One region of the Lysinibacillus sp. BNK-21 genome, then DNA from elsewhere that is predicted to be linked to it. Evidence: predicted binding sites of a transcription regulator. Region 1 holds the regulator's gene; the other holds the start of a gene.
What was found. The regulator CtsR, encoded in region 1, represses protease genes until heat stress. The targets are predictions, from matches to a motif close to ATGGTCAATAAAGGTCAAACA.

Region 1 (3,715 bases):
AATGCGTAAATGATCCTCTTCATTCACCATAATGCTAACGGATTCGTCTTCAGAGAGTAGTATAGAGCCCACTTGCTCTTTTTTAGCCAGTTGCGGGCTAATCAAATGCTTTTCTACAAGAATTTGACGCTGTAAAGGGGTTAAATCCTTTATAGCAAAATAAGCATAATCATTTTGAAGAGTTGGGCTATCGCTGACAGCATGTGTAACGGCCTGTTCCACTTGCAGTGCCTCATTTTCTGAAAACGCTAATGGAAAACGATAGCCATCTAAATTTCGTGCAAGGCGGATCCGTGTACTAATGACGATATCTGAGTAATCATCTTTGATATGCATCCAAGTTGGTGTCGCACGCTCTAAAAATGATTCAATCATCATGTCACATCACCACCTTCAAATTGTAGATGCTTCTCTAGCTCTTTAACTTCATCACGTAGCTTCGCCGCTTCTTCAAACTGTTCTTCATCTACGGCGGATTTCATACGCTTGCGGATATCTTCTATTTGCTTTTTAATAACATACACATTACTGCGAGCACCAGGCATTTTTCCAATGTGTTGTGGACCTGCCTGAATACGATTAAAAAGCTTTGGCAAATGATCTCCAAATGTGTCATAACAGCTTGGGCACCCGAATTTTCCTTCTTTTAAAAATTGCTTATACGAAAATCCACATTGTGGGCATGTTTGCTGTTGTGGTTGTACCTGTTGTTTTTCCCCCACCTTTTGCCATGTAGGAGAGCCAAACCAGTTAGACAATAACTGTTGAATAGATACTGGCTCTTGTTTAAACTCTGCATGAAATGGATGGAATTGTGAGGCGCAGACGTCACAATAATGATGCTCTACTTTTTGCCCACTTTGAACTTGTGTTACTGTAACTGTCGCATTACGTTGTTTACAATGTTCGCATATCATTTCCATCACCTCACTATTTTTGTTGTTCATATTTTATTGTTGTCAGCATTGCTCGCAATATTTTTGATCGAATGACATCTCTTAATGGGAGATGCAAGTCGATCGTGGAGCGATCAATTGCTGCTAACATTAATTTCGCTTCTCGCTTGGAAATTACCTGCTCATCAATGAGTCGATAAACCAAATCTTCTGCCATTGTTTGTGATGCCCCACCTTCAATTTGCCTGAGAACATCGTCGATTAGATCAATCTGTGAATTCGCACGGACACGTAAAATTCGAATGTATCCACCACCACCACGTTTGCTCTCAACAAGGTAACCCCGCTCGGCAGTAAATCTTGTATTAATAACATAATTTATTTGTGATGGTACACATTGAAATTTATCAGCGATTTCACTACGTTTAATTTCAATATGCCCTTCCCCACCTAATTCAAGCACTTGCTTTAAGTAACCCTCTATGATGTCTGATATATTACGCATTTTAGGAACACACCTCGCTTGCTTCACTGACTTTGACTATCTTTGACTTTCTTTGAGTATATTATACAAAACGCTTGAAAAAAATTGCAATGATTTCGCCCATAGAAAAGTGGAAAGTCTAGAAAAAGGCTTTTTAAGAGCCGAAAAGAGCCCTTTTTCGATTATTTGTTTACGGTTTAATAATTTCCTTATACACCTAATGTACCCTTATTCGTCATAGAAAAAACGCAAGCATATGCAACTAGCATATACTTGCGTCTATGAAAATTATACCCAGCGACCAACAATTGGATAACGCCAAGGTTCATCAGACAATGCTTTTACGATACCGATGATCGGTACCACAAATACCATAATGCCGAAAATGATTAAAAATGGTAAGCCAATAAGGACAAAGCTTAAACCAACAGAGATAGCAATTAAAACACCCATGACAATTTGGAATAGCAGTGCTTGAATAGAAATTGCCTTTACTTCCTCATCCGAACTAATTAAAAAGAAAATAATGGGCACTAACCATGGCGCAAAAAATGCACTTGCGTGTATGATTACTTTAGACCATTTAGTCTCCATATATATCAACCCTTTCTTTGAACTTTATTCTATGTTTTATGTACTACTATTTACGGAACTATACCCGCAATAGTTTCACATTAAGAAAGATTTTTTAAAATTTTTTTGAAAGGCTGTGAGGAGCGTTGGAATTTAACAACACATTAGCAAATGAATATGAAAAGGGTATTCGCCGTACATTGCCTAGTTATGATGCCATGCTACGTTTAATACAAACTTTTTATCATTCTAGGCTATCAGAAAATGCTAACATGCTAGTCGTGGGAGCAGGAAGTGGCAATGAAATTATACAGCTTGCAGAAGGAAGACCTCACTGGTCATTCACTGGCATTGATCCATCAGAATCCATGCTTACTATAGCTAAAGAGCGTTTACTCACTCTTCCTAATGATATGTCATTCCATCAGGCTACAATACTTGATGCTTCGCTGCCCTCTACTCAGTATGATGCGGCAAGTTGTGTTCTCGTCTTGCATTTTATTCATGATTATAAAGAAAAGCTCGAAACAATAACAGAAATAGCAAGACATTTGAAACCTGGAGCACCATTTGTCCTTGTTTCAAAATATGGTCAGCTAGGCTCTTTAGAAACAGAACTACAATTTGATTTATGGCGTTCTTATTGGCTACAGCATACTAGACTTTCTTTATCCGATGTAGCAGAGATGGAAAAATCCATTCGTTCCCTTTCTTTTATGAGTGAAGAAGAAATTTTAATACTTTTACAAAGTGCGGGTTTTACTAAACCTTCTAGATTTTTTGCCACTACTTTGTTCGGTGGTTGGGTATGCTTTAAAGAGGAGCGCTAACTATTTTGTAGTAAATAATTTGAGGTGAAAACCGTGATAAGCACCATTGGCATTACAAAGCAACAACAATTGTTAAAGGATTTTCCATTAGAAGAGATACATCAGCAAGAATTTGAATGGTATTGGGTTGATTTTAATTGTCCTACAGCCGAGGAGGAATCATTGTTGGATACATTTTTCCACTTTCACCCTCTCGCTATTGAAGATTGCTTAATGAGGTTGCAGCGTCCTAAGCTCGATTTTTATGATGATTTTCATTTCTTTGTCATTCATCGGGTAAACGAAGAGACGTTAGCTGCGGAGGAGGTTAATATTTTTGCCTCCAATAAATTCATCATAACCTTCCATAAAAATTCTGTCCCTGAGATAGAGAAGGTGCAAAAGATGCTGGAAAACCAACCGAAGAATTGGGAGCGAGGTACTGTATACCTAACGTATCAAACTATCGATAAAATTGTTGACAGTTATTTTCCACTCGTTTATAAAATTGAAGATCATCTAAATGCTTTAGAAGGTGAACTTACATACCAAAGTAATGTAAATGCCATGAAAATTGTCTTCGAGTTCCGTAGTGACTTGCTTGACTTAAGACGTACTATTTTACCAATGCGTGATCTCTTATATCGCATTCTCAATTCTTACCGTTTCTCACTAAAAAAATCGGAGAGAGCTTATTTTGGAGATATCTACGACCATCTACTTAAGCTAACAGAGATGGTTGAATCTAATCGAGAGCTTACAGCAGACATGCGGGATAGTTATATGGCTATGAGTTCTAGCAGAATGAATGGCATTATGATGACTTTAACAATTGTATCAACTATCTTTATACCACTTACCTTCATTGCTGGTGTGTATGGGATGAATTTCGATAACATGCCTGAGCTACATGGGCAATACAGCTATTTTATTGTACTTGGGATTATGATAAT
Region 2 (3,715 bases), 4.0 Mb from region 1:
AATATAATAATGCTGCAACGATATACGGTTCCCAGAAGCGGAAGCTTGCACCAGCTACGACCTTACTAGCGTATAAAATATCTGGTGCTGCAATTACAGTTACGAGTGAAGAATCTTTTAATAATGCAATAAATTCATTGCCCAATGGCGGAATCATACGTCTAAATGCTTGAGGTAAAATGACCTTACGCATCGCTTGGTTATGCGTTAATCCAAGAGAGCGAGCAGCCTCCATTTGCCCTTTTGCAATACTTTGAATCCCTGCACGGAAAATTTCCGCATTATAAGCAGCACAGTTTAAAATAAGCGCTGTAATCCCTGATACCATATAACCTAAAGAATGACCAAAAATTGTTGGAATAACTGCTAAGTGAATTAACAAGATTTGTACAAGCATCGGTGTTCCACGGAATAAATCGATATATAGTTTAGATGGCCAATAAATCCATTTTTTACTCGATAATTTTCCAAGGCCTAAAAATAGTCCTAATAGAATACCGCCAAAATAACCACTAAGTGTCAAAATAAGTGTTACGCCAATACCTCGTATAAACATATCTCGGTAGTTCCAGACAATGTCCCAGCGTAAGTCAAAGATGTCCATCCGAAAACCCCATTCCCCTTTAAATTACAATTAATAAATGAGCTGTTAGCACAGTTACTATGTTAGTAGCATCATTTCATTCATTTTTATTGAAAATCAATGCCTGTAATTTCTTTTAATTTACCGTTTTCTTTAATCTTTTTAAGACCTTCGTTTAATTTATCTAGCAATTCTTTATTCCCTTTTTGAACCATGAAGCCATAGTATTCTTTTTCGAATGCATCATCTTCAATTACTTTTAGTTTTTGATCTGGGTGAGCTTTGATATATTCATAAACTACTGCATTATCTCCGATAGCTGCATCAACATTACCATTTAGCATCTCTTGGATAGCGATTGGCTGACTTTCAAACGCCATAATATTTGTACTTGCTTCCCCTTGTAGCTTTTTCGCTGCCATATGACCAGTTGCATTGATTTGTACAGATACTTTTTTATCTTTTAATTCATCAAGAGATTTAATCTTTGAATCTTCTTTCACAACAATTAATAACTGAGACTCATAATACGGTTCTGTAAAATCAAATGATTCTTTACGCTCTTCCGTAATTGTGATTCCAGAAGCACCGATATCTGTTTCACCGTTCTTAATTGTTTGGAACACTGGCTCCCATCCAATATTATTCCACTCAACCTCAAAGTCCATCTCATCTGCGATAGCTTGTAGAATATCGACATCAATCCCTACAATTTTCCCCGAATCGTCAACAGATTCAAATGGTGCAAAAGTTGCCTCAGTACCTACTTTGTAAACTTTTTTGCCATCTCCACCATCTTCTGAAGATGAGCTACCTGAAGATGCATCATCTTTTGTACCACAACCTGCAAGTGCTAATGTTAAAGCTGCAATAATCATCAGTAACATCCAACCTGTTTTTTTCATTGTATTTCCCCCTAGTTCGATAATTTTCCGAATTACGTATTATTTTTCGCAATTCGGAAATGTTAGACTATTAGGTCAATTATATTAACATTATAGTATTTAGACAACAACTTTTCGCATAAAATTAAATATTTTTTCATATAAATTTATAATAAATTCATATAATTTGAAAAAACATGTATAAATAACAAGAAAATTAACCTAAAACTAATATATATACAATAAGAACCATGCCAAATTTCGATAAATTTAGGCAAAAAAAAAGAATCCCCTCAGATAGGATTCTTTTTTTTCGACTATTACTAGTCTCACGTACAGTATGTTCACTAAAAAATAATTTGGAGTTGTTGCTTTTTTGAAGGTTTGAAAGGAATAAATAGGGGAATAATGCCAACTAGGACAGTATTCCCTTTATTCTTCCTCTCGATCTCCAGTAAGCAGGCTGCTAAACTACTTATTAGGAGATGAGCTATAACAGTATATCAATTGATCAGTAAAATGGCGCCCTCGGAGGGAATCGAACCCCCAGTGCAAGAACCGGAATCTTACGTGTTATCCATTACACCACGAGGGCAAAAGACACAAAAAAAAAGTACTCACTCTAGGCTTACGAAAAGCATGATGTAGATAACCCTCATTTTTGAAGCATACCTGCAAAATAGTGTCCTGTACTTTAAACCTTATAACCTTAATCATTATACAAGCCTATCCTATATAATTCAACCATAGAATGCAAAAACAATTTATTTTTTTTAATTTCACTTTAGCAGGGTTAATATTTGACCTTCCCTGACTATAATGTGTATGATAAGGATACAGCTGAAATACAAAGGAAAATTTTCAGCAAAGGTATTCGAATTTAGCTTTTTAAGGAGGATTTAACATGAATTTAATTCCTACAGTTATTGAACAAACTAGTCGTGGTGAGCGTGCATATGACATTTATTCACGTCTACTTAAAGACCGTATTATCCTTTTAGGAAGTGCTATTGATGACAATGTTGCTAACTCCATTGTCGCTCAGCTTCTTTTCCTACAAGCAGAAGATCCAGATAAAGATATCTCTCTTTATATTAACTCACCTGGCGGATCCATTACGGCTGGTATGGCTATCTATGACACAATGCAAATCATTAAACCACAGGTACAAACAATTTGTATTGGTATGGCTGCATCAATGGGTGCTTTCCTACTTGCAGCTGGAGAACCTGGTAAACGTTTTGCCTTACCAAATGCTGAAGTCATGATTCACCAACCACTAGGTGGTGCACAAGGTCAAGCGACAGAAATTGAAATTGCTGCTAAACGTATTCTATTCTTACGTGAAAAATTAAATGGCATTTTATCTGAACGCACTGGTCAACCACTTGAAGTCATTGCAAGAGACACAGATCGTGATAACTTCATGACTGCTGAACGTGCAAAAGAATACGGTTTAATCGATCATATTATGCACCGTAGCGATAATAAATAAAAAAATAGAAGGCATCACAGAATTGCTCTGTGATGCCTTTTATATTTAATGAATGTTAATCTTCATTTTCAATAATTGTTGCCAATGCTGTAACCGCTTGCTCAGCATCGTTACCTTCACTGCTTAAAATCACTTCGGTACCTTTAGCAACTGCTAAGCTCATAACACCCATAATGGATTTGGCATTTACTTTTTTCTCATCTTTTTCTAGAAAGATATCAGCACTAAAACGATTTGCTTCTTGCACAAATAGTGCTGCTTGTCTAGCTTGTAGTCCTAATTTTAATTTAACCTGGACTCTTCTCTCAATCATTCTCAAAACTCCCCTTCACTACCGTTCGTCTATTAGTTTTATCTTACCTTACTTACTGGCAAAAGAACAATAAGCGATTAGCATGACATTCATACCTGAAAAGTATGATAACTTAACCACCTATTTTTTCACCACGCCTTAATGCATCCGCAATCTCATCAATTTTTCTCAATCGATGGTTAACACCTGATTTACTAACCGTTCCACTAGATACCATTTCACCAAGCTCTTTTAATGTCACATCTTGGTATTCAACACGGAGACGTGCTATTTCACGAAGCTTCTCTGGTAGTTGATCAAGACCAATTGAATTTTCAATAAATCGAATATTCTCAACCTGCCGTAATGCTGCTCCAATGGTTTTATTTAAATTGGCAGTTTCACAGTTCACAATACGGTTGACACTATTACGCATATCTCGCAAAATCCGAACATCTTCA

Region 2: a site for CtsR is predicted at 2,265-2,285, ahead of clpP (ATP-dependent Clp endopeptidase proteolytic subunit ClpP). Genes of this name have one in related genera too.

Annotation. Positions count from the first base shown of each region.
Region 1 is NZ_JBLQTS010000001.1:4,677,002-4,680,716, reverse strand. Features, by position in the region: gene ACMGGO_RS23405 (protein arginine kinase) at 1-378, opposite strand, end outside; gene ACMGGO_RS23400 (UvrB/UvrC motif-containing protein) at 375-917, opposite strand; gene ACMGGO_RS23395 (CtsR family transcriptional regulator) at 931-1,401, opposite strand; gene ACMGGO_RS23390 (DUF4870 domain-containing protein) at 1,669-1,974, opposite strand; gene ACMGGO_RS23385 (class I SAM-dependent methyltransferase) at 2,100-2,783, shown strand; gene corA (magnesium/cobalt transporter CorA) at 2,817-3,715, shown strand, end outside.
Region 2 is NZ_JBLQTS010000001.1:656,934-660,648, reverse strand. Features, by position in the region: gene ACMGGO_RS03345 (amino acid ABC transporter permease) at 1-604, opposite strand, end outside; gene ACMGGO_RS03340 (basic amino acid ABC transporter substrate-binding protein) at 691-1,488, opposite strand; tRNA gene ACMGGO_RS03335 (tRNA-Arg) at 1,988-2,062, opposite strand; gene clpP (ATP-dependent Clp endopeptidase proteolytic subunit ClpP) at 2,372-2,962, shown strand; gene ACMGGO_RS03325 (HPr family phosphocarrier protein) at 3,018-3,275, opposite strand; gene whiA (DNA-binding protein WhiA) at 3,388-3,715, opposite strand, start outside.